Regions from separate parts of the Telluria sp. ZB4P34 genome, predicted to be linked through region 1. Evidence: predicted binding sites of a transcription regulator. Region 1 holds the regulator's gene; each other region holds the start of a gene.

What was found. The regulator FNR, encoded in region 1, switches genes on or off when oxygen is low (the NO sensors DNR and NnrR bind a similar motif). The targets are predictions, from matches to a motif close to TTGATNNNNATCAA.
Region 2: the regulator FNR is predicted to act here: its motif matches at 3,091-3,104, upstream of AC56KL_RS03715 (universal stress protein).
Region 3: the regulator FNR is predicted to act here: its motif matches at 2,251-2,264, upstream of AC56KL_RS19820 (carbohydrate kinase).

The regions. Positions count from the first base shown of each region.
Region 1 covers NZ_JCASIF010000001.1:245,972-250,388, forward strand. The annotation lists gene AC56KL_RS01095 (cytochrome ubiquinol oxidase subunit I) at 1-982, opposite strand, end outside; gene fnr (fumarate/nitrate reduction transcriptional regulator Fnr) at 1,436-2,200, shown strand; gene AC56KL_RS01105 (metallophosphoesterase) at 2,328-3,161, opposite strand; gene AC56KL_RS01110 (hypothetical protein) at 3,315-3,944, opposite strand; gene AC56KL_RS01115 (VOC family protein) at 4,101-4,417, opposite strand, start outside.
Region 2 covers NZ_JCASIF010000001.1:829,558-833,974, reverse strand. The annotation lists gene AC56KL_RS03730 (glycine zipper 2TM domain-containing protein) at 1-455, shown strand, start outside; gene AC56KL_RS03725 (Crp/Fnr family transcriptional regulator) at 562-1,356, opposite strand; gene AC56KL_RS03720 (response regulator) at 1,789-2,433, opposite strand; gene AC56KL_RS03715 (universal stress protein) at 2,510-3,019, opposite strand; gene AC56KL_RS03710 (protein phosphatase CheZ) at 3,406-4,260, shown strand; gene AC56KL_RS03705 (chemotaxis protein CheA) at 4,260-4,417, shown strand, end outside.
Region 3 covers NZ_JCASIF010000016.1:55,431-59,847, reverse strand. The annotation lists gene AC56KL_RS19830 (LysR family transcriptional regulator) at 1-134, opposite strand, end outside; gene AC56KL_RS19825 (pseudouridine-5'-phosphate glycosidase) at 151-1,068, opposite strand; gene AC56KL_RS19820 (carbohydrate kinase) at 1,070-2,197, opposite strand; gene xapA (xanthosine phosphorylase) at 2,505-3,347, shown strand; gene AC56KL_RS19810 (phosphopentomutase) at 3,382-4,417, shown strand, end outside.

The DNA of each region.
Region 1 (4,417 bases):
GCCGGAAGCTCCAGAACACGATCAGCGAGTTTGGCCGGTTTTCACGCGGAAACTCCTTGAGCCCCGGGATCTGCCCGTTCCACGAGTGGGTCAGGATCAGGCTGCCGAGGTGCGGGATGCCGACCGCATACTTGGTCCTTTCCTCTTCCATGTCGGGCACGCCGAACAGCAGCAGCGGGACCGCCTTGTCCCCTTCGTTCTGCCAGTGACCCTCCATCGCGGCCAGCTTGGCCGGCTGGTGCTTCAACGTGTTCAGACCGTGGAAGTCGCCCACCACCGCCTGGATCGGCGCCACGACCAGGATCATCCACATGGCCATCGACAGCATCTTGCGCACCGCCGGGTTGTCGCGCCCCCGTAGCAGTTGCCAGGCCCCGGCGGCGCCCACGATCAGCGCCGTGCACAGGTAGGCCGCGATCACCATGTGCAGCAGGCGGTAGGGAAAGGAGGGATTGAAGACGATCGCCAGCCAGTCGACCGGGACCATGCGCCCGCCCTCGATGGCATAGCCCCGGGGCGTCTGCATCCAGCTGTTGGCGGCCAGGATCCAGGTGGACGAGATCAGGGTGCCGACCGCCACCGCGCAGGTGGCGCCGAAGTGCAGCCCCGGTCCGACCCGGTTCCAGCCGAACAGCATCACCCCGAGGAAGCCTGCTTCGAGGAAGAAGGCGGTCAGCACCTCGTAGGACAGGATCGGCCCCAGGATGCTGCCGGCGAACTCGGACAGGTAGCTCCAGTTGGTGCCGATCTGGTAGGCCATCACGATGCCCGACACGACGCCCATGCCGAAGGTGACGGCGAAGATCTTGAGCCAGTAGTGGTAGAGGTCGACGTAGACCTGGCGTTGCGTCCGGAGCCAGCACAGTTCGAGCACGGCCAGGTAGCTCGCCATGCCGATGGTGATCGCTGGAAACAGGATGTGGAAAGACATCGTGAACGCGAATTGGATGCGCGCCAGATCCAATGCGGACATATCGAACATGCAGGCTCCTCGTTGGCGTAGTGCGTGCTTGTAGTGCGTCCCTATTAGTGCGTGCTTGTAGTGCGTGCTCGTAGTGCGTGCTCGTAGTGCGTGCTCGTAGTGCGTGCTCGTAATGCGTGCTTGTATCGCGTGCTTGTACTGCCCGACGGGGCTCCCGTAGCGTGACCAGAATCTAGCACGCGCAGCCCGCGCGCACGCTTGGCAGTGTCGTTTTGATACGCCGTTGGCGCGTGCATGTCCGGCTCGAGGCCACGAGGCGGCGCTGTAGGGCCACCGTTAGCTTTCGCGCCTGAACCTTTTCTTAGCGTCAGAAATCGGAAGCAACCCCTGTCACCGCCGGATAGCGCAGGGTGGCCGGCCTGGCCGGTGAGCTTTCCTTCCTGGAGTAAAAAGAAAACGGGGAACCCGGACTGCCGTCTATAATGCTCCCGTCCGCACTCCGTTCTCCCCGCCATGAACCAAGCCATTTCGCTCCCTGGCGAAGCGCCGATCAGCATCCAGGCCCTCAAGACCAGCTGCGGCAACTGCAGCATGCACCAGCTGTGCCTGCCGATGGGACTCGAGGACGCCGACATCAACCGCCTCGACCAGATCATCGGCCGCCGCCGGCGCCTGGCGCGCGACGAGCGCCTGTACGCGGTGGGCGAGCCCTTCCGCAACCTGTACGCGGTGCGCTTCGGGCATTTCAAGACCTACCAGGTGAACGCGGCCGGCGAGGCCCAGATCACCGGTTTCCAGATGGCCGGCGAACTGCTGGGCATGGACGCGATCAGCGGCACCCACCACTGCGACGCCGTGGCGCTCGAGGACAGCGAAGTGTGCGAGATCCCGTTCTCGCGCCTGGAAGAGCTATTCGGCCAGGTGCCGGCCCTGCTGCGCCACTTCCACCGCATCATGAGCCAGGAGATCACGCGCGAGCAGAACGTCATGCTCCTGCTCGGCAACATGCGCGCCGAGCAGCGCTTCGCCGTGTTCCTGGTCAACCTGTCGGCGCGCTACGCCGCGCGCGGCTATTCGCCGCACAGCTTCCAGCTGCGCATGTCGCGCGAGGACATCGGCAACTACCTGGGACTGACCATCGAGAGCGTCAGCCGCCTGCTGTCGCGCTTCAAGAAGCAGGGCTGGCTGCAGGTGGACAAGCGCGAAGTCACCCTGCTCGACCCGGCCAAGCTCAAGGCGCTGGCGGCCGGCACCGACGTCTGCAGCCCGATGGGCTGAGAACCTGTCCCGGCAGGGATCGAGTCGCCGTCGGCGCGCCTGTTCGAGTGGTGCTGCGTTGCTCGTCGCCCAGCTGGCAAACCCGTGGCCGGCCTTGCATCGCCTGCCCTCATCATAGCGCCAGCCTCTAGACCTCGATCACCAGCTCCGGCCGGTATCCTTCCTGTTCGCCCTTGCTCAGGTAGCCCAGCGGATTGGCGACGACGCGGCAGGACCACGCGCGGCCGTCCTCGACACCCTTGACCACATAGTCGTTGGCGCAGTGCAGGTGCCCGTGGATCCAGACGTCGGCCTGCGGGAACAGCGCGTCGAGCGCATTGCAAAAGCCCGCGGTGCCGGGAGTGAGGCCGTAGCGCGGGTCGGCGCTGTGCAGGCTGGGGGCGAAGTGGGTCACCACCACCGTGCTGCCCTCGAACGGGGCCGCCAGCGCCGCGCGCAGCCAGCGCTGGCAGTCGAGCGACAGCGCGCGGATGCCTTCGGCCAGCAGCTTCTCGCCGTTCCTCAGGGTGGTGTTCTTCGACAGGTAGTAGTTGGCCGCGCGGAAGGCCTTGTCGCGCCGCTGCAGCTGTTTCGTCAGGTCCTGTTCCTGCAGCGCGAGCGCATCGAAGTCGCTCCACAGCGTCGTGCCGACGAAGCGCACGGCGCCGATCGTGATGGTCTCGCGGTCCAGCCATTCGATGCCGAGGGCGGCACAGGTGGCGCGCAGGCGCGCGTAGGCCTGGTCGAATTCGAGGCCGTCGAATTCGTGGTTGCCGGGGATGTAGAGCACGCGCGCAGGACCGGCGCCGGGCCGCAGGGGCGAAAAGCGCTCCAGGCCGAAGTCGTCGGTCAGCAGGCGCGAGCCGGCCTGGTAGGAGCCGATATCCCCCGCCAGCACCACCACGTCGGTGTCGGGCCGGAGCTCGGGGACGAAGTGCGGGTAGCGTTCGAGGTGCAGGTCGGAGAAAAGCTGGATGCGCATGGTCGGCGCAGTATAGCGGCTTTCGCCGCCGGGCCGCGCTGGCCCCTCCAATTCCGTGGGGGCTGGGCGCGGCGCAGGCGCTGGTGGGCAGCGTCGACAGTATGGGAAGATGAAATCAAGGCAGGCGGATGCCCAGGAGCGAATCCTTGCCGTTCAGGGGAAGGCCCGCAATGCCTTCCCTTCCGCATCATACATCGGCGTGAAGGTATAGCCGTACGCCTTGACGCTGGCCGGATAAGGCGTATGGGTCTCGCCCTTGCCCTTGAAGCGGCCGATGCGCGGCGCCTTGTCCAGACACTCTTCGTACTCCGGCGTGCCGACCGAGCACAGGATGCGCACCACGATGTTGCCCTCGCCGGTACTGGCGAAGCCGCTCATGGTCTTCCAGGTCCCGGTCTGGCGCACTTCCACGATGTCGCCGGCGCGCAGGCGCCGCATGTGGTCGGGAACCACAGCGCCGGTCATGAAGGCCAGCTGGCCGGACTCCATCCACAGCATGCTGCCTTCGGAGTTCGACATGTTGAAACGGATGACCCGAAGTCCGAACTCGGGCGTGCCCGGCTTGATGTGCTGGACGTACAGCTGGTTGCGCGCCATCCGGTTGTAGCGGCCGGCCCATTCCTCGTCGAAAGCGACCCAGCCGGCGATGTTCCGGCCGCGCATCTCTGCGGGCAGGTCCTGGAAGCCGTTGAACACCTGATTGCTCATTTCGGTAACCGGATTGCCGGCACATCCCGACACCAAGGCCGCGGCTGCGGCCAGTCCCATCCACTTCATCATCATGCGCGTTCATTGCAGTTCATCGAAGCAGCATTGTACGAGCTGAGTTTCCGGCAAGCAACTCAGTATGCATGATGTGATGGGGTGACGCTCAACCTGTTTGCAGCATGCCGATCCCGTAGGGGCAGGATAGCGGCCTTCGCCGCCGGGCCGGCCCCGTCAGAACGTGACGCGCACGGCAGGCGCGCTTCGCTTCGCCGCGCCGTGGTAGACCGCTTCGATATTGTTGCCGTCCGGGTCGAGCACGAAGGCGCCGTAGTAGCCCGGATGGTAGGCGCGCTCGCCGGGCCGGCCGTTGTCCCTGCCGCCGGCGGCGAGGGCCGCGTAATAGAAGGCGTTCACCATCTTGCGGTCGCGCGCCTGGAAGGCCAGGTGGTGGCGCCCGGTCAGCACGCCCTGCGCCGCTTCGCTGGTACGGCTGGACACGAACAGCTCGTCGGCCCAGAAGTAGTCCTCGCCCTCGCCGCCGAGCGGGA
Region 2 (4,417 bases), 580 kb from region 1:
CCATCCGCGCCAACGGCCGCTATACCAGTTCGGTGCTGGGCCGGCCGCTGCTGGCAAACGGACCGGCAAACGGACTGGCAAACGGACGCGTCAGCGAACCGCGCCAGGCGCGCTACTGCACCAATTGCGCCGTCGTGGAAGCGGTCAACGTGATCGAAGTGTCGGGCAACGGCAACTACCTGGGCACCGCCGGCGGCGCCGTCGTGGGCGGCCTGCTCGGCAGCCAGGTCGGCAGCGGCAGCGGCCGTACCGCAGCCACGGTCGCCGGCGCGGTGGCCGGTGGCCTGGCTGGACGCAACATCCAGCGCAACATGAACCGCGACCAGCGTTATGAAGTGGTGGTGCGCTATGCGAACAGCGGTGCTACCCAGACTTTGCAGTACGAGAATGATCCGGGCTTCCGCCAGGGGGACCGGGTGCGGGTTAACAATGGTGTGCTGTCGCGCGACCAGTAAGGCTAGCGTTCTTTTGAATGTAGGGTGGTCGGCAGAGCCGACCACCCTACAAAAAAGGCCGGCTCCTTCGCAGGGGCCGGCCTTTCCTTCTTTTCTAACGAGCGGTTCAAGCCGTCGCCAGCACCTGATCGTCACCCGGCTGCTCCAGCTCTGCCTTCTGCCTGGCCGCGTTCTTGGTGCGCGAGCGCGAGGGCGGCAGGCGGCGCAGGGTCTTGAGGGCCTCGGCATCCTTGATGCCGATGGTGCGCTGGTCGACCGTGATCAGGCCGATTTCGTTGAAGGCAGACAGCGTGCGGCTGACGGTTTCGAGGGTCAGGCCGAGGTAGCTGCCGATCTCGTGGCGCGTCATGCGCAGGTTGAACAGCTTGCTGGAATATCCCATGGCGGCGAAGCGGTCGGCCAGCGAGACCAGGAAGCGGGCCACGCGCGCCTCGGCCGAGAGGGCGCCGAGCATGCCGATCATGGTTTGCTCGCGCACCAGTTCGCGGCTCATCACGCCGTACATCATGTTCTCGAGCTCGGCATGGACGCGGCCGAGGGCGGTCAGTTTCTTGAAGGGCAGCAGGATCAGGTCGCAGTCGGACAGGGCCACGGCTTCGGAAGCGTAGTGGCGGGTATGGATGCCGTCCACGCCCAGCATGTCGCCCTTCATCGGGAAGCTCAGCACCTGCTCGTTGCCGAACTCGTCGATGAGCACGGTCTTCAGGAAGCCGGAGTTGACGATGTACAGGGTGTCGAAGGCCTGGCCGATGGTGTGGACGCGCTGGCCGGTCTTGAACTGGACGTGCTGGAACAGCAGTTCTTCGGAGGTGACGGAGACGCTGGCCGGGATGCGGAGCAGGTCGCAGACTTCCTTGAGATTGGACCAGAGGCGGCCCTGGCGCTGGCGGCCGGCTTCCATGGGGGTATGCAGGGTCGGCTGGGTGACGCTACGTTGTTCTGACGTTGGCTGGGACTGCATGCTCATCTCCAGGTGAAAGACTCAGGGTTTCAGGCGGCGACCACGGGGCAGAGCCCATGAGTGAAGCTGTGGCGGCACTGGGGAGTCAACTCCGCCGAACACCGGCTCACGCTGGGACTTGGATCGCAAGCAAGTCGAAACGCTGAATTCAGTATGCCAACACGAGTCCGGCACGGATATCAGCGACTGCTGAATATGTAGGTAGGAGAGATCATCGGTCTGTAGGAATGCTCTTACCCCTACATGGCGGCCCCCAGAGGAAAGGGCCGCTCGAGATGGAAATACGGGGAAACATTGGAAGGCAGCAGGCGCTGCCGGAAGAAGGCGCTACGGGCACAAAGCGAGCAGCGCCGTGTCTAAACGGGTTGCGCTTCAGGCCTGCATCGGCGAGAGCAGCCGGTGCGCCACGGCATACTGCACCATCTCGGAGAGCGAGTTCATGCCCATCTTCTGCATGATGCGGGTCTTGTGGGTACTCACCGTCTTGACCGACAGGTGCAGGCTGTTGGCGATTTCGGTAATCGATTTGCCACCGACGAGGTGCGAAAATACCTCGAATTCGCGGTCTGACAGCTGCTTGTGCAACAACTGTTCGTTTGGCGCCATGATGTTCAGGGCCAGCTGCTCGGCCACTTCGGTACTGATATAAGGGCGTCCCGAGGCCACCTTGCGGATCGCGCCCACCAGCTGGGTGCCTGCGCTTTCCTTGGTCAGGTAGCCCTGGGCCCCGGCGCGGATCGCGCGCACCGCGTACTGCTCTTCTTCATGCATGGTCAGGATCAGGATGGCCAGCTTCGGCGCTTCGCTGCGTACCTGGCGTATCAGGTCGACGCCGCTGCGGCCCGGCATCGACAGGTCGAGCAGCAGCAGGTCGAATCCGCCCTGGCGCACTTGGGCCAGCACCTCGAAGCCATTGGTCGCTTCGCCGGCGATGTCGATATCCGGCGCGCCGTCGAGGATGCGCTTGAGGCCTTCCCGCATGATCGTGTGGTCGTCGGCAATTACGATGCGAATCATAAATCCATCCTTCCCGGGAGGCGACAAGACCGAATCAGGCTAACACAGGATCGCCGCGCCAATTGTCTTCCTTTGGTCAGGTCCGGCTTTCCGGGGTGCGGCCTTCCGGGGGGCGGCTTTCCTGCGCCGCCGGTTCGCTGATCAGGCGGTGCACCAGGACCGGCCTGGTGGTGTGCGACAGCACCTTGTTGGTCACGCTGCCCAGCAGCAGCTGGCCCCAGCCGCTGCGGCCGTGCGAGCCCATGAAGATCAGGTCGCAGCCTTCCTGCTCGGCGACCTCGACGATCTTCAGGGCTGCAGCGTCGGAAAACGCCGTCATGCAGGCGTGGGGCAGGCCGGCGCCGGCGCAGGAGCGCATGATCTTCCCCATGTATTCCTCCCCCATGCGGCGCATCTGGGCGGTGTATTCTTCTTCGCTGGGGTAGGAGGGCGGGATGATTTCCACGTACACCGGATACTGGTACTCGGGCGCGACGAACAGCGCCAGCACCTCGGCGCCCATCTGTTGGGCGAATTTGACGCCGGCGCAGGCCGTATGCTGCGACACGGCCGAGCCGTCGGTGGTGATCAGGATTTTGCGGTACATGATGACTCCTCCAAAGGCCACGCCATTCTGGGCGTTTCGCGGCGTGGCGGCGATTGCAAGAACGCAAACTGTTGAGCTCGATCAAATTTGTAGCTTATTTTCCAGTGCGCAACAACACGCGCACCGAGGCCGTTGCGTTACGAAAAACAACACCTCCATTGTGTAAACAATCAGGAACCCTGCGATTTGATTGTCGCGGAATTAAGTTTCCATGTCCATTTTGTTGCGTCCCTATCTCCGACATTTACCTGCGGCAACCACACTGCTACACTCGCATGCAGATTCGAACCATCCCGCATGTTGCACCTGAGCGGCCGGATGGTCGCAGCAAACACACCTACGCAGAGCGCTTTGCGAACTAAATACACCATGGAGAAGCAGGGATCATGACCGACGCCGCTGACGATTTCGACGCACTATTCGAGGAAGTGGCAGCGCAGCGCGCCAGCACTCCCGCTGCCGCCCCGGCGCCTGCGCCCGAGCCGGCCGCCGCCCCAGCCGACGAGGACGACCTCGAATCGCTGTTCGACCAGGTGGCTGCCTCGAGCGCACCCGCCGCCGCAGCCGCTGCGCCGGCCGCTCCTGCAGCAGCTGCCCCGGCCGCCGCTCCGGCGGCCGTGAACGAAGGCGAGCATATGATGTTCGAACGCCTCGGCGGCATCGTGCGCCTGCTGCACGATTCGCTGCGCGAACTCGGCTACGACAAGGCGCTGACGGAAGCCTCGTCGGCCATCAACGATGCCCAGGACCGCCTGGAATATGTCGCCACCCTCACCGAACAGGCCGCCAACAAGGTCCTGAACACGCTGGACGAAGGCATGCCGGCCCAGGACCTGCTGTCGAAGCAGGCCAAGGACATGGAAACCCGCTGGGCCGACCTGTTCTCGGGCAAGCTCAGCCTGGACGAATTCAAGGCCCTGGCCGGCGACGCGCGCCAGTTCGCCGCCAGCGTCAACGAAGCGACCGAAGCCGAGAAGGCGCGCCTGCTCGAGATCATGATGGCCCAGGACTTCCAGGACATCACCGGCCAGTTGATCAAGAAAGTGGTCAAGATCACCCAGACGGTGGAGTCGGAACTGGCGCAGCTGCTGCGCGACAGCGCCCCGGCCGACCTGAAGGAAAAGCTGGCGAAGAAAGAGGCGCCGGCCGCGCCTGCGCCGCTGATGCAGGGCCCGTCGGTGCCGGATACGGCGCTGAACCAGGATAACGTTGACGATCTTCTCGCCGATCTGGGGTTCTAATGGACGATATGCTCAAGGACTTCGTCGTCGAGGCGATGGACCTTGCGGTAAATGTTGAAGAACATTTGCTGCGTCTCGAACGCGATCCGGACAACAAGGAAACGCTCAATGCCGTGTTCCGCTCCTTCCACACGATCAAGGGCGGCGCCGGCTTCAT
Region 3 (4,417 bases), on a different contig from region 1:
AGTTCCGCTTCCAGCTTCATGATCTGCTGGCTCAGCGGCGGCTGCGAGATGTGCAGGCGTTCGGCCGCCCGCGAGAAGCTTTTTTCTTCGGCCACCGCGAGGAAGTAGCGCAGCTGTTTCAGGTCGATCGACATGGCGCGCCCCCCGGGGTCAGGCTGTGGTGGCGGCCAGCGCCACGGCCAGGCGTGCGCCCACCAGCGCATTGTGCTTGACCAGGGCGATGTTGGTGGCCAGGCTCCGTCCCTGCGTCAGTTCCTTGATGCGCGCCAGCAGGAAAGGCGTGACGGCCTTGCCTTTCACGCCCTGGGCGTCCGCTTCGCCGAGGGCCTGGGCGATGATGGCGCCGATTTCCGCGGCCGGCATCGCTGCTTCGCTTGGGACCGGGTTGCTCACCACCACGCCGCCCGCCAGGCCGAGCGCCCACTTGGTGCGGATGAAGCTTGCCTGGGCTGAAGGCGTGTCCAGCTGGAAGTCGGCCTCGAAGCCGCTCTCGCGGGTGAAGAAGGCCGGGAAGCCGGGCTGGCCGACGCTCAGCACCGGCACGCCGTGGGTCTCCAGGTATTCGAGGGTGAGTCCGATGTCGAGGATCGACTTCACGCCGGCGCAGACCACGGCCACGCTGGTCTGTGCCAGCTCCTGCAGGTCGGCCGAGATGTCGAAGCTGGTCTCGGCGCCGCGGTGCACGCCGCCGATGCCGCCGGTGACGAAGACCTCGATGCCGGCCAGCTGCGCGCAGATCATGGTCGCGGCCACCGTGGTCGCGCCCAGGCGCCTTTGCGCCAGCACGTAGGCCAGGTCGCGGCGGCTGACCTTCATCGCGTCGGGCGAAGAACCCAGCAGCTCCAGTTGTTCTTCGGACAGGCCGACGCAGATCTTCCCGTCGATGATGGCGATGGTGGCCGGCACCGCGCCGGCGTCGCGGATGATCCCCTCGACTTCGCGTGCGGTCTGCACGTTCTGCGGATAGGGCATGCCGTGCGAGATGATGGTCGATTCGAGCGCCACGACGGGCTTGCCGGCGGCGCGCGCGCTTGCCACTTCGGGCGAGAACAGGAGGAAGGATTGCATGTCAGTCCAGGTCGGATGCGTTGAGGAGGACAACCGGAGGGGTGTCGAGGTGGCCGGGTTCGAGCGCCGGGCAGACGGTCTGCCCGCACGCGATGGTCAGGGCGGCGAGCTGCAGGCCGCGGCGGCAGGCCAGGGCGAGATCGGCGCCATCGCCGGCGCCATGCAGCGACCAGCACACGGCGGCGGCGAAGGCGTCGCCGCCGCCGGTGACGTCGACGACCTCGCCCGCGGGCGCAGGCAGGCGCATCACGCCGGCCGGGGAGGTATGCGAGACCCCGCGCGCGCCGCAGGTGACGATCACGTCCTGCGCACCCTGGCGCTGCAGCTCGGCGCAGGCAGCCTTGACGCCGGCATCGCTGTCCAGCGGGTAGCCGGCCCGCGCCGCCAGCTCGCCTTCGTTCAGGATCAGGAGACGCAGGCCGGGCAGCATCGACGGCAGGTGCGCCATCTTCGGCGCCGAGACGGCCACCAGCACCAGCGGCACGCCGTCGCGCGCGGCGTCGTCCAGCAGGGCGGCGATGGACTCGATCGGCAGGTTCAGGTCGGCCACCACCAGGGCGGCGCCGGCGCGCTGCTGCTGGCGGGTGGCGAGAAAGCCTGGGGTGAGGGCATCGTTGACGGCCATGTCGGCCAGCGCGACCACCATCTCGCCGTCCCCGTCCAGCACGGCCGTGTAGGTGCCGCTGCCGGCGCCATCGACGCGCAGCGCGCCGCGGGTATCGATGCCTGCGTCTTCGGCATGGGCGAGCAGGGCCTTGCCGGAGGCGTCGTTGCCGACCGCCGTGACCAGGGCCACCGGAGCGCCCAGGCGCGCCAGGTTCTCGGCGATGTTGCGGGCCACGCCGCCGAAGGATTCGTCCTGGGTGGCGGGATTGGAGGTGCCGAAGGCCAGCTTTCCGCTGCTGCGCAGCTTGCGGTCGAGGTTCGCGGCGCCGATGCAGACGATCGGACGCCGGTCCGGCAGTACATAGGCGCGCCCCAGGATGCGGCGTTCGCGCACCAGGGTGGCGATGTAGTTGGCCACGGCCGAGCGTGACAGCTTCAGCTGGCTGGCAAGCTCCTGCTGCGAAATGAAGGGATTCGCGCGGATCAGCTCATACAACTGTTCTTTTTTGGGCAGCTCGTTCACGGTGGCAGGCCTGGGGTGATCTAAACAAATGTTCGTCGATACTAGATAAATGTTTGAAGCATGTCAAAGCAAACGTGGCTGTCGCTATTGCCCTGTACCAGGAGGTCAACAATACACCCGCTGATTTATTTTTTAAACCAATAAATCGACAAGAAAAATGGTATTTGCCCACCATATCGCCCCTCATGCATAGTTATAATATTCCGGCTGATATGTGTCTCCTCGCTACTGTCTGGTAGCCATTACCCTTAGCAGCATCCATACCAGCCCCTCCCCACGCCTCCCGAATTCGCACACAAGGACGACCATGTTCAGCAACACCCCTTTTGAAGCAGCAGAAGTCATCAAGGCCCGCAAGCCGGGCTTCGCACCGCGCGCCGCGCTGATCCTGGGCTCGGGCCTGGGTGTGCTGGCCGAGCAGATGACGGACGTGGTCTCGATCAGCTATGCCGACCTGCCGGGTTTCCCGATCAGCACCGTGCATGGCCATGCGGGCGAGCTGGTGCTGGGCCTGCTTTCCGGCGTGCCGGTGGTGTGCATGAAGGGCCGCGGCCACTTCTACGAAGGCTATGGCGCCAACGTGATGACGTCCGCCGTGCGTACCTTCAAGCTGATCGGCTGCGAGATGCTGCTGGTGACGAACGCCGCCGGTTCCCTGCGTCCCGAAGTGGATGCGGGCAGCGTCGTGGTCCTGAGCGACCACATCAACCTGCTGCCGGGCAGCCCGATGGCCGGCCCGAACGACGAACGCTTCGGTCCGCGCTTCTTCAGCATGGCCAACGCCTACGACGCCGAGCTGCGCGCCCTGATCAAGGAAACCGCGGCCGCCAGGAACATCACCCTGCACGAAGGCGTGTACCTGGCCTGCCCGGGCCCGAACTTCGAGACGGCTGCCGAAATCCGCGCCTTCAAGACGCTCGGCGCCGACGTGGTCGGCATGTCCGTGGTGCCGGAAGTGATCTCCGCGCGCCACTGCGGCCTGAAGGTCGCCGGCATCTCGGCGATTACCAACCTGGCCGAGGGATTGACCCCGTTCCCGCTGTCGCACGAGCAGACCCTGAAGTACGCCGCGATCGCGGCCAAGGACCTGGTCACCCTGATCCATTCCTTCATCGAGCGCCTGGGCGCGACTCCCGCTTCTTCCAACTAAGCGAAGCCAACTCATTCCATAAGCGAGCGATCCCATGTCACGCGCATTCATCCTCCTGCTTGACTCGTTCGGCCTGGGCGCCTTGCCCGACGCCGACAAGTACGGCGATCAAGGGGCCAACACCTTCGGTCATATCGCAGCCTGGGCGGCGCAAGAGGGCAAGCCGATGGCGCTGCCGAACCTCGAGCGCCTCGGCCTGGCCGCCGCCGCCCACAAGGCCAGCGGCGAATGGGCCGCCGGCTTCGGCCAGCGCGACGGCTTCACGGGCGCCTGGGGCGCCGCGCGCGAGCAGTCGACCGGCAAGGACACGCAGAGCGGCCACTGGGAGATCGCCGGCGTGCCGGTGCTGTTCGACTGGGGCTACTTCCCGAAGACCGTGCCGTCCTTCCCGGCCGAGCTGACCGACAAGCTGCAGGCGCTGACGGGCGTGCCGGGCTGGCTGGGCAACTGCCACGCCTCGGGCACCACCATCATCGACCAGCTGGGCGACGAGCACGTCGCTACTGGCCGTCCAATCCTGTACACCTCGGCCGACTCGGTGCTGCAGATCGCCGCGCACGAAGAGCACTTCGGCCTGGAGCGCCTGTACCAGGTCTGCGAAGCGGCCTATGAACTGGTCAAGCCCTACAACATCGGCCGCGTGATCGCGCGTCCCTTCCTGGGCGAGAACGGCAAGTACAAGCGCACCAGCAACCGCCACGACTACGCCGTGCCGCCGACCGCACCGACGCTGCTCGACCACGTCAAGAACGAGGGCGGGGAAGTCATCGCGCTGGGCAAGATCAGCGACATCTTCGCGGCCCAGGGCGTGACCCAGCTGATCAAGGGCGTCGACAACATGGCGCTGTTCGACCGCCTGGTGGAAGTCGCCGACAGCGCGCCTGAAAAATCGCTCACGTTTGTCAACTTCGTCGACTTCGACATGCACTTCGGCCACCGTCGCGACGTCGCCGGCTATGCGAACGCCCTGCACGAGCTGGACGCGCGCCTGCCGGAATTCATGGCGAAACTCAAGGATGGCGACCTGGTCGTCATCACCGCCGACCACGGCTGCGACCCGACCGCGCCGG